DNA from 2 places in the Alkalibacillus sp. S2W genome. Region 2 is predicted to be linked to the other one. Evidence: riboswitches for the same ligand, from Rfam matches in the RefSeq annotation. Region 2 holds a riboswitch; the other holds the start of a gene.
The links. Region 2 has a riboswitch for cyclic di-GMP ahead of ACKXGF_RS11860 (anti-repressor SinI family protein). Riboswitches for the same ligand answer to the same signal wherever they lie in the genome.
Positions count from the first base shown of each region.

Region 1: it holds a riboswitch for cyclic di-GMP, as region 2 does, so the genes downstream of both, ACKXGF_RS09975 (response regulator) here and ACKXGF_RS11860 (anti-repressor SinI family protein) in region 2, are expected to answer to the same signal.

Region 1 covers NZ_CP177234.1:1,850,027-1,858,193, reverse strand. The annotation lists gene sdhA (succinate dehydrogenase flavoprotein subunit) at 1-73, shown strand, start outside; gene sdhB (succinate dehydrogenase iron-sulfur subunit) at 93-860, shown strand; gene ACKXGF_RS10015 (acyl-CoA thioesterase) at 941-1,402, shown strand; gene ACKXGF_RS10010 (helix-turn-helix domain-containing protein) at 1,517-1,741, shown strand; gene ACKXGF_RS10005 (MarR family winged helix-turn-helix transcriptional regulator) at 1,926-2,399, shown strand; gene racE (glutamate racemase) at 2,402-3,205, shown strand; gene rph (ribonuclease PH) at 3,374-4,114, shown strand; gene ACKXGF_RS09990 (XTP/dITP diphosphatase) at 4,122-4,724, shown strand; gene ACKXGF_RS09985 (thermonuclease family protein) at 4,807-6,021, opposite strand; gene ACKXGF_RS09980 (SHOCT domain-containing protein) at 6,112-6,789, opposite strand; gene ACKXGF_RS09975 (response regulator) at 7,035-7,397, opposite strand; cyclic di-GMP riboswitch class I at 7,434-7,516, opposite strand.
Region 2 covers NZ_CP177234.1:2,249,181-2,257,347, forward strand. The annotation lists gene ACKXGF_RS11840 (glycosyltransferase family 4 protein) at 1-388, opposite strand, end outside; gene ACKXGF_RS11845 (NAD-dependent epimerase/dehydratase family protein) at 419-1,567, opposite strand; gene ACKXGF_RS11850 (APC family permease) at 2,207-3,703, opposite strand; gene ACKXGF_RS11855 (hypothetical protein) at 3,945-4,484, shown strand; cyclic di-GMP riboswitch class I at 4,596-4,678, shown strand; gene ACKXGF_RS11860 (anti-repressor SinI family protein) at 4,700-4,828, shown strand; gene ACKXGF_RS11865 (IDEAL domain-containing protein) at 4,858-5,292, opposite strand; gene ACKXGF_RS11870 (AI-2E family transporter) at 5,486-6,571, shown strand; gene ACKXGF_RS11875 (ABC transporter permease subunit) at 6,833-7,822, opposite strand; gene ACKXGF_RS11880 (ATP-binding cassette domain-containing protein) at 7,812-8,167, opposite strand, start outside.

The DNA of each region.
Region 1 (8,167 bases), 400 kb from region 2:
AGATTTTGATTACGTAGATGTGGATACGTCACTAATTCCACCTCGTAAACGTGACTATTCAAAATCAAAATAAGCTTAAGGGGGTAAAATATATGGCGGAAGATCAAAAAATGATTAAGATGATCATTCAACGTCAGGATGAACCTGAAGCACAACCATATGAAGAGGAATTTGAAATTCCTTATCGTGAAAATATGAACGTCATTTCCGCACTTATGGAAATCCGCCGTAACCCAGTAAATGCTAAAGGAGAAGAAACAACTCCAGTTTATTGGGATATGGGTTGTTTAGAAGAGGTATGTGGCGCTTGTTCTATGGTCATTAATGGAAAAGCCATGCAGTCTTGTACTGCATTAATTGATCAACTAGAACTACCTGTTCGTTTAGAGCCAATGAGAACATTCCCGGTTATGCGTGACTTAGCAGTAGACCGTAGCCAAATGTTCGATTCACTTAAACAAGTGAAAGCATGGGTTCCAATTGATGGTACTTACGATCTTGGAGAAGGTCAACGGATGCCTGAAAGTAAACGTCAATGGGCTTACGAACTATCAAAATGTATGACATGTGGTGTTTGTTTAGAAGCTTGTCCAAATGTGAATGATAACTCAGACTTCATTGGACCTGCAGCACTCTCACAGGTTCGTTTGTTTAATACACATCCAACAGGTGAGTATCATAAAGCTGAACGGATGGAAGCAGTTTTAGATGAAGGTGGCTTACAAGCGTGTGGTAATGCACAAAACTGTGTGGAAGCTTGTCCAAAAGGTATTCCTTTGACAACTTCAATTGCTGCATTAAACCGTGAAGCTACATTACACTCATTCAAGAGCTTCTTTGGTAGTGACCATCACGTCTAAGACTTCATAAAGGGCTGACTAAGTCAGCCCTTTTTTAAAACCTATATTGTCAGAATTTTAAAGTAAATATGGAGGTTATTATGAAAACACCAGGATATATTGAAGATTTTCAACAATGGAAAGAAAGCTTTTCTTTTTACATACCAATTGATATTCGTTTTTCAGAAACTGATATGTTTGGGCATGTCAATAATGTGTCTCCTTTTATATATTTTGAACAAGCTCGTATTGAGTATATGAATAAAATCGGACTGTTTGGCAGTTTAGACGAAAATACGACAAAAATACCTGTCGTAAGTGATCTTCAGTGCGATTATCTTAGCCAGATTTACTTCGGAGAACAAATTAAAGTTTTTGTTAAAACAGCACATATTGGTAACACGTCAATTGATATTCATTATATGGGGATCAATGAAAAAGGTGATATCTGTTTAGCAGGTCGAGGACGTGTTGTACAAATTCATGCAGAGAAACAAAAGCCAGAACCTTTTTCGGAGGATCAATTAGAACGCTTACAAAATGCTGATCAAGTAACAAATTAATAAAACCAAGACAAATGTTGCGAACGCGTCGCTTTAATCTGTCATAAACTATGGTGACTAAACATTTCCTCATGCTAGAAGTAGCTCACTTCTGTATGGAGGAGGGGTTACCACTTGGACACTAGACCATATCAACCTAGTAATTTATTAACAAAACGAGAAAGAGAAGTGTTCGAATTACTTGTAGAAGACAAAACGACAAGGGACATTGCAAATGAATTGTTTATTTCTGAAAAAACAGTCAGAAATCATATTTCCAATACCATTCAAAAATTACAAGTGAAGGGGCGTTCCCAAGCTGTTGTTGAGTTAATTCGGCTTGGTGAAATACAGTTGTAATTGGCCGGCTATTTATTAGCCGGTTTTTTATCTATAAGTTGATTTGTGTTGGTAAAAAAACACTTCTAGACTTTTAGCACCATTGAAAGCAGATTTTTTGTTATACTATGATGAGAAGATTAAATAGTTTATTAATAGAAATGATTGATGAAGCTTATATTTAAATTTTTAAGGAGGAAATCCATTGCATTCAACGAATGATTCGAAAGTGATTGCAGAACTCGAAAAAGACGTTCGTTACATATCTAATATGGTTAAACAACGAGGACGTGAAATTTTAAATCATTATCCAATCACACCTCCTCAATTTATTGCCTTACAGTGGCTTTTAGATTCTGGTGACCTGACAATAGGCGAACTATCGAAAAAAATGTATTTAGCATTTAGTACAACAACGGACTTGGTCGACCGAATGGAGAAAAACGAACTTATCGAAAGAATTCGTGACCCCAAAGATCGACGTGTTGTGCGAATTCATTTACTAAGTAAAGGAAAAGACATTATTGATGAAGTTATTGATAAGCGACAAGAATATTTAAAAGATGTGTTAAACAGTTACTCCCTTGAAGAAGTGGAAACACTACGTCGTTCGATGACTCAATTGTTTGAGGAAATGAAACAACAAGAAGAAAATCAGAAAGAAGACAAGGAGTCGTAAGCGTGAATAGACCAATTGCTGTCATTGATTCGGGCATTGGGGGATTGACTGTTTTGTATGAACTGAACAGACAATTACCTAAAGAACGGTTCATCTATCTAGGTGACACATTGAGATGCCCCTATGGATCTAAATCAGAAGAAGAAGTACGCCATTTCACTTGGGAAATGGTCAACTATTTATTAACATATGATATTAAAATGTTAGTCGTTGCTTGTAATACCGCGACTGCCATTGTACTTGATGAACTGAAAGAACAATTACCCATTCCAGTCATTGGTGTGATCGAACCAGGTGCTCGTGCTGCGATTAAATCGACAGAAACAGAGCGTGTAGCTATTATTGGGACGGAAAATACCATTTCAAGTCAGGCATATGACCATGCACTATTGACTATTAATCCTTCTATTCAAACATTAGGCGTGGCGTGTCCACTTTTTGTCCCTTTAATTGAATCGGGTGATTTAAGAAGTGATGAAGCTTATGCAGTCGTTGAGGAAAGCTTAGCTCCAATTTTAAATGATTCAACGATTGACACCTTAATATTAGGATGTACCCATTATCCGATGCTTCAACCGTTGATCGAGACCGTCTTAAATAATCACATAACGGTGCTATCATCTGCTTTAGAAACTGGCGCTGAAGTTAGTGCGAGTCTAGCATTCTATGAGTTGTTAAATGCTGATATGGAAGGTGAAGAACAAATTCCAATGATTTTAACGACTGGTCACTTGTCGGTGTTAAAACGCATTAAGGATGAATTATTCCATTTTAATAATAGTCAAGTGTATCGAGTGAGTTTATGATGAGGCACATACGAATGATTCGTATGGCCTTATTTTTGTGAATGTCTAGTTTTCGTTGTAAGATGATGCAATTAACGGTAAAATAATTTTGGGTAAGGAATATACTTAAACTTGATGTATGGTATTACTTGTTTTGCCATTCAGTAATAAATGTTAAGGAGGACAATCATGCGAGAAGACGGACGTCAATTAGATCAACTACGAGAGACAACGATCGAGACCAATTTCACGAAGCATCCAGAAGGTTCAGTATTAATTACTGTTGGCGATACGAAAGTGATTTGTAATGCAAGTGTCGAGAAGAAAGTCCCGCCATTTTTAAAAGGTGAAGGAAAAGGGTGGATCACAGCTGAATATGCTATGTTACCGCGCGCGACAGCTCAACGTAACATTCGTGAATCTTCAAAAGGTAAAGTAGCAGGTCGCACAATGGAAATTCAACGATTAATCGGTCGTGCGCTAAGAGCAGTGATTAACTTAGAAAAATTAGGTGAACGTACCATTTGGGTTGATTGTGATGTCATTCAAGCAGATGGTGGCACACGTACCGCAGCCATCACAGGAGCATTCGTCGCAACCACAATGGCCTGTGCTCGTTTAATTGATGAGAATTTAATTGATGAGATGCCTATTACCAACATGCTTGCAGCCACATCAGTTGGTATTGATAATGAAGATCAAGTTCTATTAGATTTATGTTACGAAGAAGATTCCCAAGCTGATGTTGATTTAAATATGGTCATGACTGACGAAGGAAAATTTGTTGAAATCCAAGGAACAGGGGAAGAAGCAACATTCTCACACGACCAGTTAAATGACATGTTAAAACTTGGAACAGACGGCATTACTTCACTCTTTGAATTACAACGAAACGCCTTAGGTGATGACGCTAATTTAATTAAAGGGTAGGGTTAAGATGACTCGAACTATTTATGTTGCAACAACAAACGAAGGTAAAATTAATGAATTTAATGAGATGTTTGCAGAATTAAATTTGAAAGTTAAAAGCTTAAAAGATGAAGTTCCTGAGATGGATGATGTCGAAGAGACAGGTACGACATTTGAGGAAAACGCAGTATTGAAAGCTAAGACTTATGCTGAACGCCATCAAGTACCTGTTTTAGCTGATGACTCAGGGTTAGAAGTGAAAGCATTAAACGGGGAGCCAGGCGTATATTCTGCTCGTTATGCTGGGGAAGCAAAGAATAATGAAGCTAATATTGATAAGGTCCTAACGCGTTTGAATGAGACTACAAACGATACACGTGAAGCATCATTCGTAAGTGTCATAGCTTATGCAGAACCTGGCCAAGAAACAATAACTACTGAAGGTCGATGTCACGGGGTCATAATAGATGAACGACGTGGTCAGCATGGATTTGGTTATGATCCGATTTTTAAACCTAATGGGTACGACCAAACCCTAGCAGAGCTTGGACCAGAGGTGAAAAATCAAATAAGCCATCGACATCATGCACTTGATCAGATGTTAGATCAATTAAAAACCGTTTTGGACTAAATTGTCCAAAACGGTTTTTTATGTGAATGACGATTAAGTTGTGAGTCATTTATCGTTCAGGGATATGGTCATGATTTAAAACCTAAGGTAAACTTTCACAAGCTGCACCATTTCCGTCACGATCTAACCCATGTGGATCGGAGTCAGGACCTCCTGCAGCTTCAAAAAACGCCTGGGCATTATCATGCGTATCGAAGTCTCCACAGTTTTTGTCTTCACCATTCGGGTCATAAGGGCCAGTATAACCAGAACTATCACTGTTTGAGGTATCACCTTCAGAGCTATCATCTTGTTGTTCATTCTCATTAGTCTGCTCATCATGATTAAAACCATCAGATTGAACGTAATTATTTATACTCCAAATACCTCGACCTGCATTTCTGGCATTAGATTCGGCTTGTTCAAACGCACTCATATGTGTATATGGAGGGTCATAGACATATGCCAAGCGAGCAAGTCCTCTTTGTAATAACATTTGATTAAAATTCTTACCATCTACCCAAAGATAAGCTAATAATCGATCGTAATGATCACGTTTTGGACCATCAAATTCTACTTGAACTTGTTTACCTGAAAGTTGATTTCTTGCAAATTCAGATGCTTCAGGGCCATAGGGTTGAACAGGTTTTGATGGATGTTTAGTTTCAGGTGTGTCGACTAGTAATAGTCTGACATCTTCAGTCTTGCCATTTAACTCTATTTCAATTGTATCGCCATCAACAACACGTGTGACAGTTGCTGTCTCCATGTTGGGATTATTGGTTTGATCTGATTGGTCATCGTCATTTGATGAATTTGTCTCACGATCCGAGTTTGATTGTGATGATTCCTCAGATGAGCTACTATCATTTTCTTCTTGAGCATTATTGCTGGAATCAGTTGTTGAATTGTCGTTTTGGCTTTCTTTATCATTATTTTGCTTGTTGTCACTCTGATCTTGCTCGTCATGATCGGCTTGTTGATCGTTGTTATTATTCTGTTCATCTTTCTCGGGTTCATCATCTTCTAAAGATTGTTCACTTTCTTTTTCAGGATTGTCATCATCGGTTTGGTTTTGGGTATCTTTATTAGTATTTTCATCATTTTGGTTTTCGTTGTCTTCTTCTGTATCTGAATTTTCCTCATCATCAGTTTCTTCATTTTGTATATTTTCTTCTTCATTACCGTTTGATTGATTATTAGCTAAAGTACTAGATTCATCCTCGACATTTGGTACGGCTAAAACAAATAAAATGAAGAACGTTAATGTTAATATAGTTGCAGATTTACGATTAGCTATAGGTATGATTTTAAACAAGTTTAAATGTCCCCTGAAAAGGGCGACAAGAGACCCTATAAATAAAGTGAAGAATATAAGTGCTATAAATTCCATTCTTAATACTCCTTATTAATTTAGTAATTTCTGTTTCTCTTTTTGGAATTCCTCATCAGTAAGGATACCGTTGTCCCTTAATTCACCTAATTTTTCTAATTGATCTAATTTGTTATCATAATTTTCAATGTTAATTTTTAAATTCGATTCAGTTGTGGTATTGTTTTGTTCTTTAGGTTTGTTGTTAGGCTTTAGATCAATCTTTCCTCTTAAGGTGCTTATCATCTTATCTGTTTGTTCACCCTTTATAAACCCTTTAAATAAATGCCTGGTTTCCTTATATTTAAAGCTGAGTTCGATTCTATTCTTATTAGGAGATAAAGTGTCGAAATGTTTAATTTGAGTATATTCGAAATATCTTATTAGATTATTAGTTGCGCATGCAAAGACTAGATAGTTTTCAAAAGCTATTAAAATACCCTTAACTTTTTGATTTTCATATTTGCAATCAATGGTATAAAGAGGTTTACCGTATTCTGTTAAGTTATCTTCAGCATATACAAACGTTAGTTGATGGTTTATGTAGGTCATTTTCTCAGCAAAACTAGGTTTATCATTAAACCAAAACTGATAATTTTTCATTTTTTCTTTCTTAGATTGACGTCTCTGTTCTTCTTTGTAGTCAGTTTCTTCTTTAGCTTTTTTCCATCGCTGCTTTGCTTTATTAAATACTGCTTTTGATTTAGTCATCATAATAATAGCCCCCTAATCCTTATAAATAAAAAGACACACTGAATGTAACGTTAGTGTGTCTTACTTATTCTTAGGCGTATTCTTTTCTATAGATTGGTCAAAGTTTATGTAATAAATAATTTTCTTGAACTAATTTTAAAACTACTGCCATTTATTAAGATAATGAATTTATTGCCTTCAATATAGCATAGTTAGTAGAAAAAGAAAACGAAAAGTGAATTAAATATGAACTTAAATAGAGTGTGTTAGTAAACGGGTAGGCTGCTAAGAGTAGGAATCAAAGAATCAAAATTTGGTTTTATAATATAATCCTTTGCACCAAAATTTAAAGCATGATTCATATCATCGTCTTGTCCCATAGAACTACAAATAATAACATTTGCTTTCGGATCCTCTTGTAATATTTCTTTAAGGACATCAAGGCCATTGAGGTCATCCATAACAAGATCTAATATAACGAAATCAGGTAAGTATTGTAGATATTGATTTAAAGCTCTGGCTCCACATGAAGCTTCTGTAATGACTTTATATTGGTTTGATTGATTTAAAATTGAAGCAATCCATCTTCTCATAAACTTTGAATCATCTGCTATTAAGACGGTATTCATTTTTAATCTCTCCTTTAGCATCATTGGCAATTTAGGAAAGGCAGCCCGGCCATCGTAGCTTATGCCTTAGATCCGTGGCTTTGCGTCTTTTACTTTCGTAAAGTTTGCCATAATTAGAATACTACCATATTTAAACAAAATGTTACACATTTCGACAAAAGTTTATCGAGAGAGGTTGAACAATTTAAAAAAGCTCAACTCTTTTAAATTAAAAGAGTTGAGCTTTTTCGTTTAGAGTGTCCCGAGCAGGAATCGAACCTGCGACCGACAGCTTCCGTTATTAGCATCACGCACTATTATAGCGGTGTTTGATTACGTTCAATGAAACGGTCAATTTTCGGTTTTGACCAGTTAAGAAATATTTTACTTAAAATAACGCGATCAGTCAAGCTAGAATAAGTACAAAAATGACGCAGGGCAGCCATTGCCCTACGCCAACTACAAAGCCAACGGTTTAAAAGCGTTTGATAAGTGCGAGGCGCGCCAACACCTTATAAAACCGCATTATCGTACGCCTTTGCCATTCGTCTAAAATAACTTTTTTCTCTCGCCACCTTGTCGATCCGCTAAAACCGACTAGTCCTGCGCCAACGGTTACCACCGTATCATAATAACGCCTGACACTGCTTATGAGTCAATGGTTATGAGCGTTGATGTGACGGTTTTGAACGATAAATATTACGATTATGTTACAATTTTTGACCGTTTGGTAGCCGTCAAACCCTCGACCTTTGAAAATTTGTAAGAAATTGTTGAGCGCCCGACAGCGC
Region 2 (8,167 bases):
ATATCGAGACATTATAATAATCTGCATAACGTGGTACTTGTGTATGGTATGACGCGACTAATGGATAGTTCAACTTATTTGCATAGTGTACCCCAGAAGCGCCAACAAATGCAGGATTAACGACATGAACAATATCTGGGTCTTGCTCTTCAATAATCGTGCGCACTTTTTTCGAAGGAAACGCAAATAATTTTGAACGGTAAAACAAGAATTTCCTTGCAGGTACACCTATAATCTGCGCTCCTTCAAATTCTTTAACACCTAAATCTGGGGCTACTACCGTTACATCATGACCCTGCTTCATAAAATAACGTATACTATGCGTTAATCGGGTCACAACGCCATCTGTTGCTGGTAGAAATGTTTCTGTGATGATGAGTATATGCATAACAAGTCCGTCCTTTATCCTATACGCCTATTATTTCCACGTTACAGTTGGCAAAATATTGTCTTTGATGACGCGATCTTTATGAGCAACAACTGCGTGTAAGATTTCTCGAATAACTTCTTCGTCTAATAAATATGGCTCTAATCCTAAATCTTGTAATTTCGTGTTTACAGCGTGGTAGAAATGATCTTCCGCTTCAATACGAGGGTTATCTAAATGTGCGATATTCGTATCTAAGCCTTCTTCTTTCGCGACTTTTTGTACTTTTTCAGCTAATTCTTGTACTGAGAAGTATTCCGTGAATTGGTTAAAGACGCGGAATTCACCACGATCAGCTGGATTCTCCGCTGCAATTTCGATACAACGTACGGTATCACGAATGTTTAAGAATGCACGTGTCTGACCACCTGAACCATAAACCGTGATATCTTCGCCGACAGTTGCTTGAATAATGAAACGGTTAAGGGCTGTACCATATACGCCGTCATAGTCAAGACGATTTGTTAAAACTGGGTCCATTAATGTTTCATCTGTTTCTAAACCATACACAATGCCTTGGTTAAGGTCTGTCGCACGAATGCCCCAAATCTTACAAGCAAACGTAATGTTATGGCTATCATGTACTTTTGATAAGTGGTAGAAAGAACCTGGTTGCTTCGGATACGGAAGTGTATCTTTGCGACCTTTGTGTTCAACTTCAATATACCCTTCTTCGATCGGAATATTCGGTGTACCATATTCACCCATCGTACCTAATTTAATAAGATGACAATCTGGAACGATTTCGCGAATTCCGTAAAGCACGTTCAACGTACCTGTCACGTTATTCTCCTGAGTATAAACCGCATGCTCACGATCAATCATTGAGTATGGCGCTGAGCGCTGTTCAGCAAAATGAACAAAAGCATCTGGCTCTTCCGTTTTAAGCACTTGTTTTAGAAAATCATAATGTGTCAGATCCCCTTCGTACACGCGGATCTCCTTACCTGTTAGCTCTTTCCACTTCGCCACACGCTCATCCAACGATGTAATCGGTGTTAACGAATTCGAATGAAGCTCTTGGTCAATATCTCGTCTTACATAGTTGTCGATAATTGATACATCATGGCCTTGCTTGGATAAATATAATGCGGTTGGCCACCCACAAAAACCATCTGCACCAGCAACAATAATATTCATAATTCTTTCCGCCTTTCTTATTTAAATCACTTTTTAATTAGATAAAACATATTTCACAATCATTATCATAACATTCATAAGCAAGATTTCAATTAGTATCTAGTAATATAGAAGCAATGATATGAATTTGTCAAATATTTTGGAAAAAACAAGGGGATTAGAGTAATCAAACCCCTTCATTCTATCAACTTAAATATGATTTGAACATCCAAAATTCTTGACCATTTTGTCTTATTATAACTGATTAATTATAATTTGGACTCATTTAACCAATAACTTTAAAAAATCTTTACATTATTATATGAACCTTAAATAATTCAACATTTTATCAACCTAATGATGAAAACACACTTTTTAATTGAATTCAGATTGAATTAACTATTTAATGATGAAAATTTATAAATGACAAAAGTCTGCACCTATAAAAATATCATTTCGCACAAAAAAACCGCCCATCTCTATGAGATGAGCGGCACCAAAAAGATAGCGTCTTAATAACCTTATGATCGAGGTTATCTTCATTTTATTATAGACCTATAATATTTACAATGTCACATTCATTGAAAAATAAATCCAAAATCCCATGTTTAGCGACCTAAAAATTGTCGACATTGTTCAACTTTTTATAATTATTCTAATCTAGAATTCTTCATCTTCTTCTTTTTTTAACTTATATTGGTCTTCTCCTAAGATTAAATAAGCTAATTCATCTCGTGTATATTTAGATAACTCGCGACGACGTCCAATGTAGAAAATCGCGCCTAGTACCACCCAGACAATTAACGCAATAAAGGACTCTTGTCCAAGCGCAGCTGGTGAAGCTGGGTATAGCAATAATATTAAGAAAGCAATACTTGATACCATACCAATGATTGTCACGACTTTTCGCCACGGTGAAATAATATGCAACTCTGGATTATAATCATGTGCTTGATCATTCCATCTTAATAACTTATAAGCTGTGTAAGTGGTGTAGAAATAAGCAATGGATACACCAACTGAAGACATATTCACAATCCAGCCAAGTACATCGCGACCAAACCACGGCGCAATAATCGAAATGAGGGCCGCAAATAAAATCGCATAAAACGGTGTGTTATGCTGCTTGTGTAAACGCGCGAACATATCTGGAAGCACTTTACCACGCGCCATAGCAAATAAAACGCGGCTTGCTGAAATTAAAAAGCCATTTAAACCAGTGAAAATACCCATTGATAAGGCTGTAGCTAAAACAATTAAACCAGCTGTCCCCATCACTTCTTCAACCACAACACCTGTGCCCCATGAATGGTTCGCACCTGATAACTCCTGCCATGGCATAGCGACACCTGTAGCCACAATCATCATTGAATAAATCGCTGCTGCAAATAAAATCGCTAGCACGATTAACGATAAAGCTTTTTTCGATGAGAACTTAAATTCTTCCGCGGCTTGTGGAACGTTATCGAAACCGACATAGGCAAATGGCGCAATAGCTACCATGGTCAGAATCGCCGATAACGCTGTCATATCTGGCTTAAAGACAGGTGTTAAATTACTGAACGATGTGTCCCCGCTTGAAGTCATACCAATTGTAATTGTTAAAACACCTAATATTAATACAGCTACAAAAATAAACTGCATACGACCTGAGATCGTCGAGCCACGAATATTTAAAAATGCAAAAATACCAATTAATAATGTCGTAATTATAATTTCTGTTAAATAAACTTCCCATCCTGCTATTTCATATAGCTTTGCCTGTTCGATGAAATCCGGGAAGATGAATTTCAACATTAATGAAAAGGCTGTCGCATTTAACGCTACGATACATATGTAACCAAGCGTTAAAAACCAACCACTAATATACGCATGCGTCCGGTTCAACCCTAAGAAGGCGTAGGCAAATTCCCCACCTGATACAGGATATCCTCGAATGAGCACACCATAGCTGATCGCAATGACGATCATGAGTAGCGCTCCGATTGTTAGTCCTAAAATAACGCCTAACGGACCAGCATCGCCCATCCAGTTTGCTGGCATAACAAATGATGCCCAACCAATAGATGAACCGAGCGCAATGGCCCAAACCCAATGAGGTTTTAATGTTCTGTCTAATTTCTGACGTGTTAGTGATTTGTCTGACCTTCCACTCACGACTAAAAACTCCTTTTCGTATTAAAATGTTAAAGTATTACGCAAGTCATTGTCGCACACTAAATGAATAATAGGAAATCTCCGATGACCTCGTCTGTGCTAGTACGAGCAAGCATGAATGACTTGTGTGCATTATTTTTTAAAAATGTCGCAAAATATCAAAAAATGCACGCAAAATACCACAAGTATAAAATGATTGACCAAGGGTAAGGATGGAAGTAAAAAAGTTAGGTGACTCATGATGCGCTGGATTGGCTTACTCTTGTTTTCAATCATTATCTTCCCTTTTTATCTTCTTACTACACATGTTTTTGATAACTTTTCATTAAATAACTCAGAACAAATTGAAGAACCGGAACCTCAATCAATCACTACAACGACAGAACATACTCTAAATGCTTCTGAACACAAGCCTGTCACAACTGTTAGCTCTTCTGACAAAATCAAAACAGAATACATAAACAAACTCAATCAACTAGAAGAATCTGTTTGGGAAGAAATCAACCAATTAGAGAAGCAAGCGGAATCTGATCTTACAAGTACAAGTAACGCAATCAAAAGAGGAGCAGTTCTTTTAAAATATGAACGACAAGCACGGGAAATTGAAGAAGAAACTGACGAACAATTTACTGAACTTATGCAAGAATTAAAGCATAATGTCCAATCAGATCAAACGGGTCAGCACCTGTCACAAGAATTAAAATCGGAATACGAAGACCGTAAATCAAAACTAAAGTCATCCATATACAAGGAAGTGAATGCATTTCTTAGTGAATCATGATGAAGGTACGCAGATTACTGCGAACCCTCAGAAAACATGTTGAAACTTTTGGATGGATTGGGGGTAGCCAGTCTAAATATCAGAGGGTAAACTATACTTAATAAATCAAGAACGTGCTAAAGGCAAACCTTCTGAAAAGTTGGGACGCAAAGCTTTTGGTCTAAGGGGGAACCTACGATTGCAAGGCTGCCACCATGTGAATGGGGGGAACGAAAATGAGGCAAGCAGCACCAACTTCGTTACGTTATCTTGATCAAGAATGGATTGAGCTGATCAAAATGGCTAAAGCACTCGGCATTGAAAAAGAAGACATTCAACAGTTTTTAAAACATAAGTCAATATAATGGGATGGCGACGTCGCCATCCCATTTCGTTACTTATAATATGCCATTAATGCGTTAAACATCGCTTCATCTCGATTTTCTAAGGCTTGATCAATTAATCGCATGAAATTTTCATGCTCTAGAGTTGTAATTACATCTAATAACTCTTCTTCCGATACTTCGCAAGCATCTGAATTTAATCGTTTGATGAGCTCGTTCACATATGTTTCAAATTGTTCAAATGCCATTAATTGATATAGTGGTAACGTCAAGTATTCCTTACCATGCTGAAACACAAATTGATCATCTGTGTTGACAATCTGTTCGCTACGTCGATCGATAATAATTTCACGTGCTTCTAAGGGAATAAAATGATAAGTCTTGCCATGATGTTCAATCGAAAAATACTGAAACGCTAAAATAATCCTTAAATAAGTCTCATCTCGTTTGACATAATAAGGCTTTAACATTTTTACCGATTGCACCGCCACCACCCCCCACTCAAGATAATTTTTGAAAATTCTGTGTATTATAATTATGCACTATTTTTCAGAAAAATTAAAGCGATTTGACAAAATTTTTATATACAAATCTTATAAACTGTTTTAAACTACGATATAATGGGAAATAATTGCTATGTTAATAGTATAAATTAGTGATAAAGAAGGTGACATGATTATGCCAAACGGGAAATGGTTTCGTATCGGATACGGACTAATTATAATCTTACTCATTGTCTTCCTATCAACAAAAGTAAGATTCATTTTCGAACCGATTTTTGTTTTATTTCAAACATTATTTATTCCCATTATTATTGCGGGTATTCTCTATTATTTAATTCGGCCACTCGTCGATTTCGCATCGAAATACATACCGCGGCCATTGTCCGTATTAATCGTTTTTTTAACCGGTATTGGAATTGTGACAGGGCTGATTATGCTGATCGCTCCAGAATTAGAACGACAATTTAACAACTTAGCCAACTCGCTTCCTGATTTAATTGATGATGCCAACCAAATGTTACTCAATATACAAGCAAGCGATTGGTTCTCACGGATTTCACCTGAAGAAGATGCGATCACGAATTTCTTTAACAATTTAGAAAGTAACTTAGATCAAATTCTTTCGCAGATCGCTTCACAAATTACAGAATATATTGGACTCATTGCGAACGTTTTAATTACGATTATTGTGGTACCGTTCATTTTATTTTACTTATTAAAAGATGGTGAACTACTACCTCGTCGAATCATCGGTTTCTTACCTAAGCGTTATAAAGATGAAGCCGTGGAAATTTTAGATGACATGGATTCAGCGCTAAGTTCTTATATTCAAGGACAAATTATCGTTAGTTGCTTTGTCGGTGTACTCGTTTATATCGGTTACACGATTATCGACTTACGATTCTCGCTAATTTTAGCTGTTGTAGCGCTTTTAACGAACTTCATTCCATTTATCGGTCCATGGATCGGGACGCTTCCTGGTGTGGTTGTTGGTTTACTCGAATCACCGTTTCAGGCACTACTTGTCATCATCATAGTAGTCGTCATTCAACAGATTGAAAGTAATCTTATTTCACCCCAAGTTATGGGTAAAAAATTACAAGTCCATCCAATTACGATCATATTCCTGTTGCTGTTTGCCGGTAGATTTGGTGGTATCTTAGCAATGATCATCGCCGTACCGACTTACGCGGTTATTAAAGTAATCGTCAGTCACATCTACCGGATTATCAAACTAAGGAATAAAGATTCATTTGAATGAATAAGACCCTCTAGCTCAGGCTAGAGGGTCTTGTTTTCTTTCATTTCTTTTTCAAGATTTATTATTGGTTTTATATATTAAATACAACACCTTAGTTGTTGTATTGTGAAGAGCGAAGGTGGCGACTCCTTTGGGAACAGCACGAGCTCGAGACCCCGCAGGCCATACTTTTAGGCCGAGGAGGCTCGATCCGTGCCCACGGAAAGCGTCCACCGGTAGCGATTCACAATAACAACAACGGATAATAATTCAACTTCTCTTTCAAGCTCTATTAAGCAATCGTTTCGTAATTTTCCAAGAGAAAAATAGGAAGATCACAGCACCGATCCAATATAAAATCACAGCAATCGTCATCCCTGAATTATAAGGTGCAATTGATGAAACAAGCATACCACCTAATAACACACTACAAAGCGGAATACCGACCAAGAAAATCGGATGCAATGAACGATACGTAATAAAATCACCTGTATATTCTGATGGTGCTTTAATAAATGAGAATAAACCTGCTACCGATGCAATAATTAGAGCTACGATCGGTGTCCAAACTGTCAAATGATCATACATATACGGTGATAGATACATAAACCAAAATAAATCTGTCACAACCGCTTCAACTTGGCTTCCATTAAATTCACCACCATGTACATAAATCAAATGACTGATTAGCACGAGTAACCCTTGCGGCAAGAATAAAAAGATAAACGTTAAGGCAATTTGCGATTTGATTTCACCAGTAATCGATCCAATCATCATTGAAAAGGCAAAAATAAACGCATAAACCGCTAAAGGCATGATAAAGACTTCCCATAAATCAACATTCGATAATAAGGAGCTAAACTCTGATTGTGAGATGACCAATACCGCTAGCAAAAACGATATAGTAAAACTTAATACAATGGATAACATTCCGAACACATATTTCGTTGCAAACATTTGCTGACGCGAAAAAGGTAATGCCATCGAAAAATCATGACGTTTCGTACTTTTTTCTAAGCCAATTAAGAAGCCAGCAAGCAAGATTACAAGACCAATCGCAATCACACCAAATACGTCTGGTGAAAATAAACCATTTATTTCATTAGCCTTATTTTGCTCCCAAAAAGTTGGGTTTTCTTCCGCCATATTCCGCCACGTGTCCAAACTCATGACTGCATTCAAAAAATAACTTAATAAAAATACAATAAGTACACTCACACTAATTAACACATTATGCTTCCACTCTTTCATCCATAGTGCTTTAGGAAACATATAAGTCACCCCCTAATTTCGCCACAAACACGTCTTCAAGCGTCAGTGGTAATTCTTCAAAAAGTATCGGATCATATTGTCTTAATACCGCTTCATTTTCCTCATCATTTTCTTTAATTAACACAACACCGACACGACCTGATTGACTCAATACATCCATATGTTCTTGAATATCACTTGGAAATGCATCGTGATAAGCGACTTGCACCTTTTTATATTGTTGCTTTAACTCTTCCATCTCCACTTCTGATTCAACCGTTCCATCTTTAAGCACAACGATATGATCCGCCATCTTCTCAAGTTCATCCAGACGGTGAGATGAAATAATGACCGAGACGTCTTGTT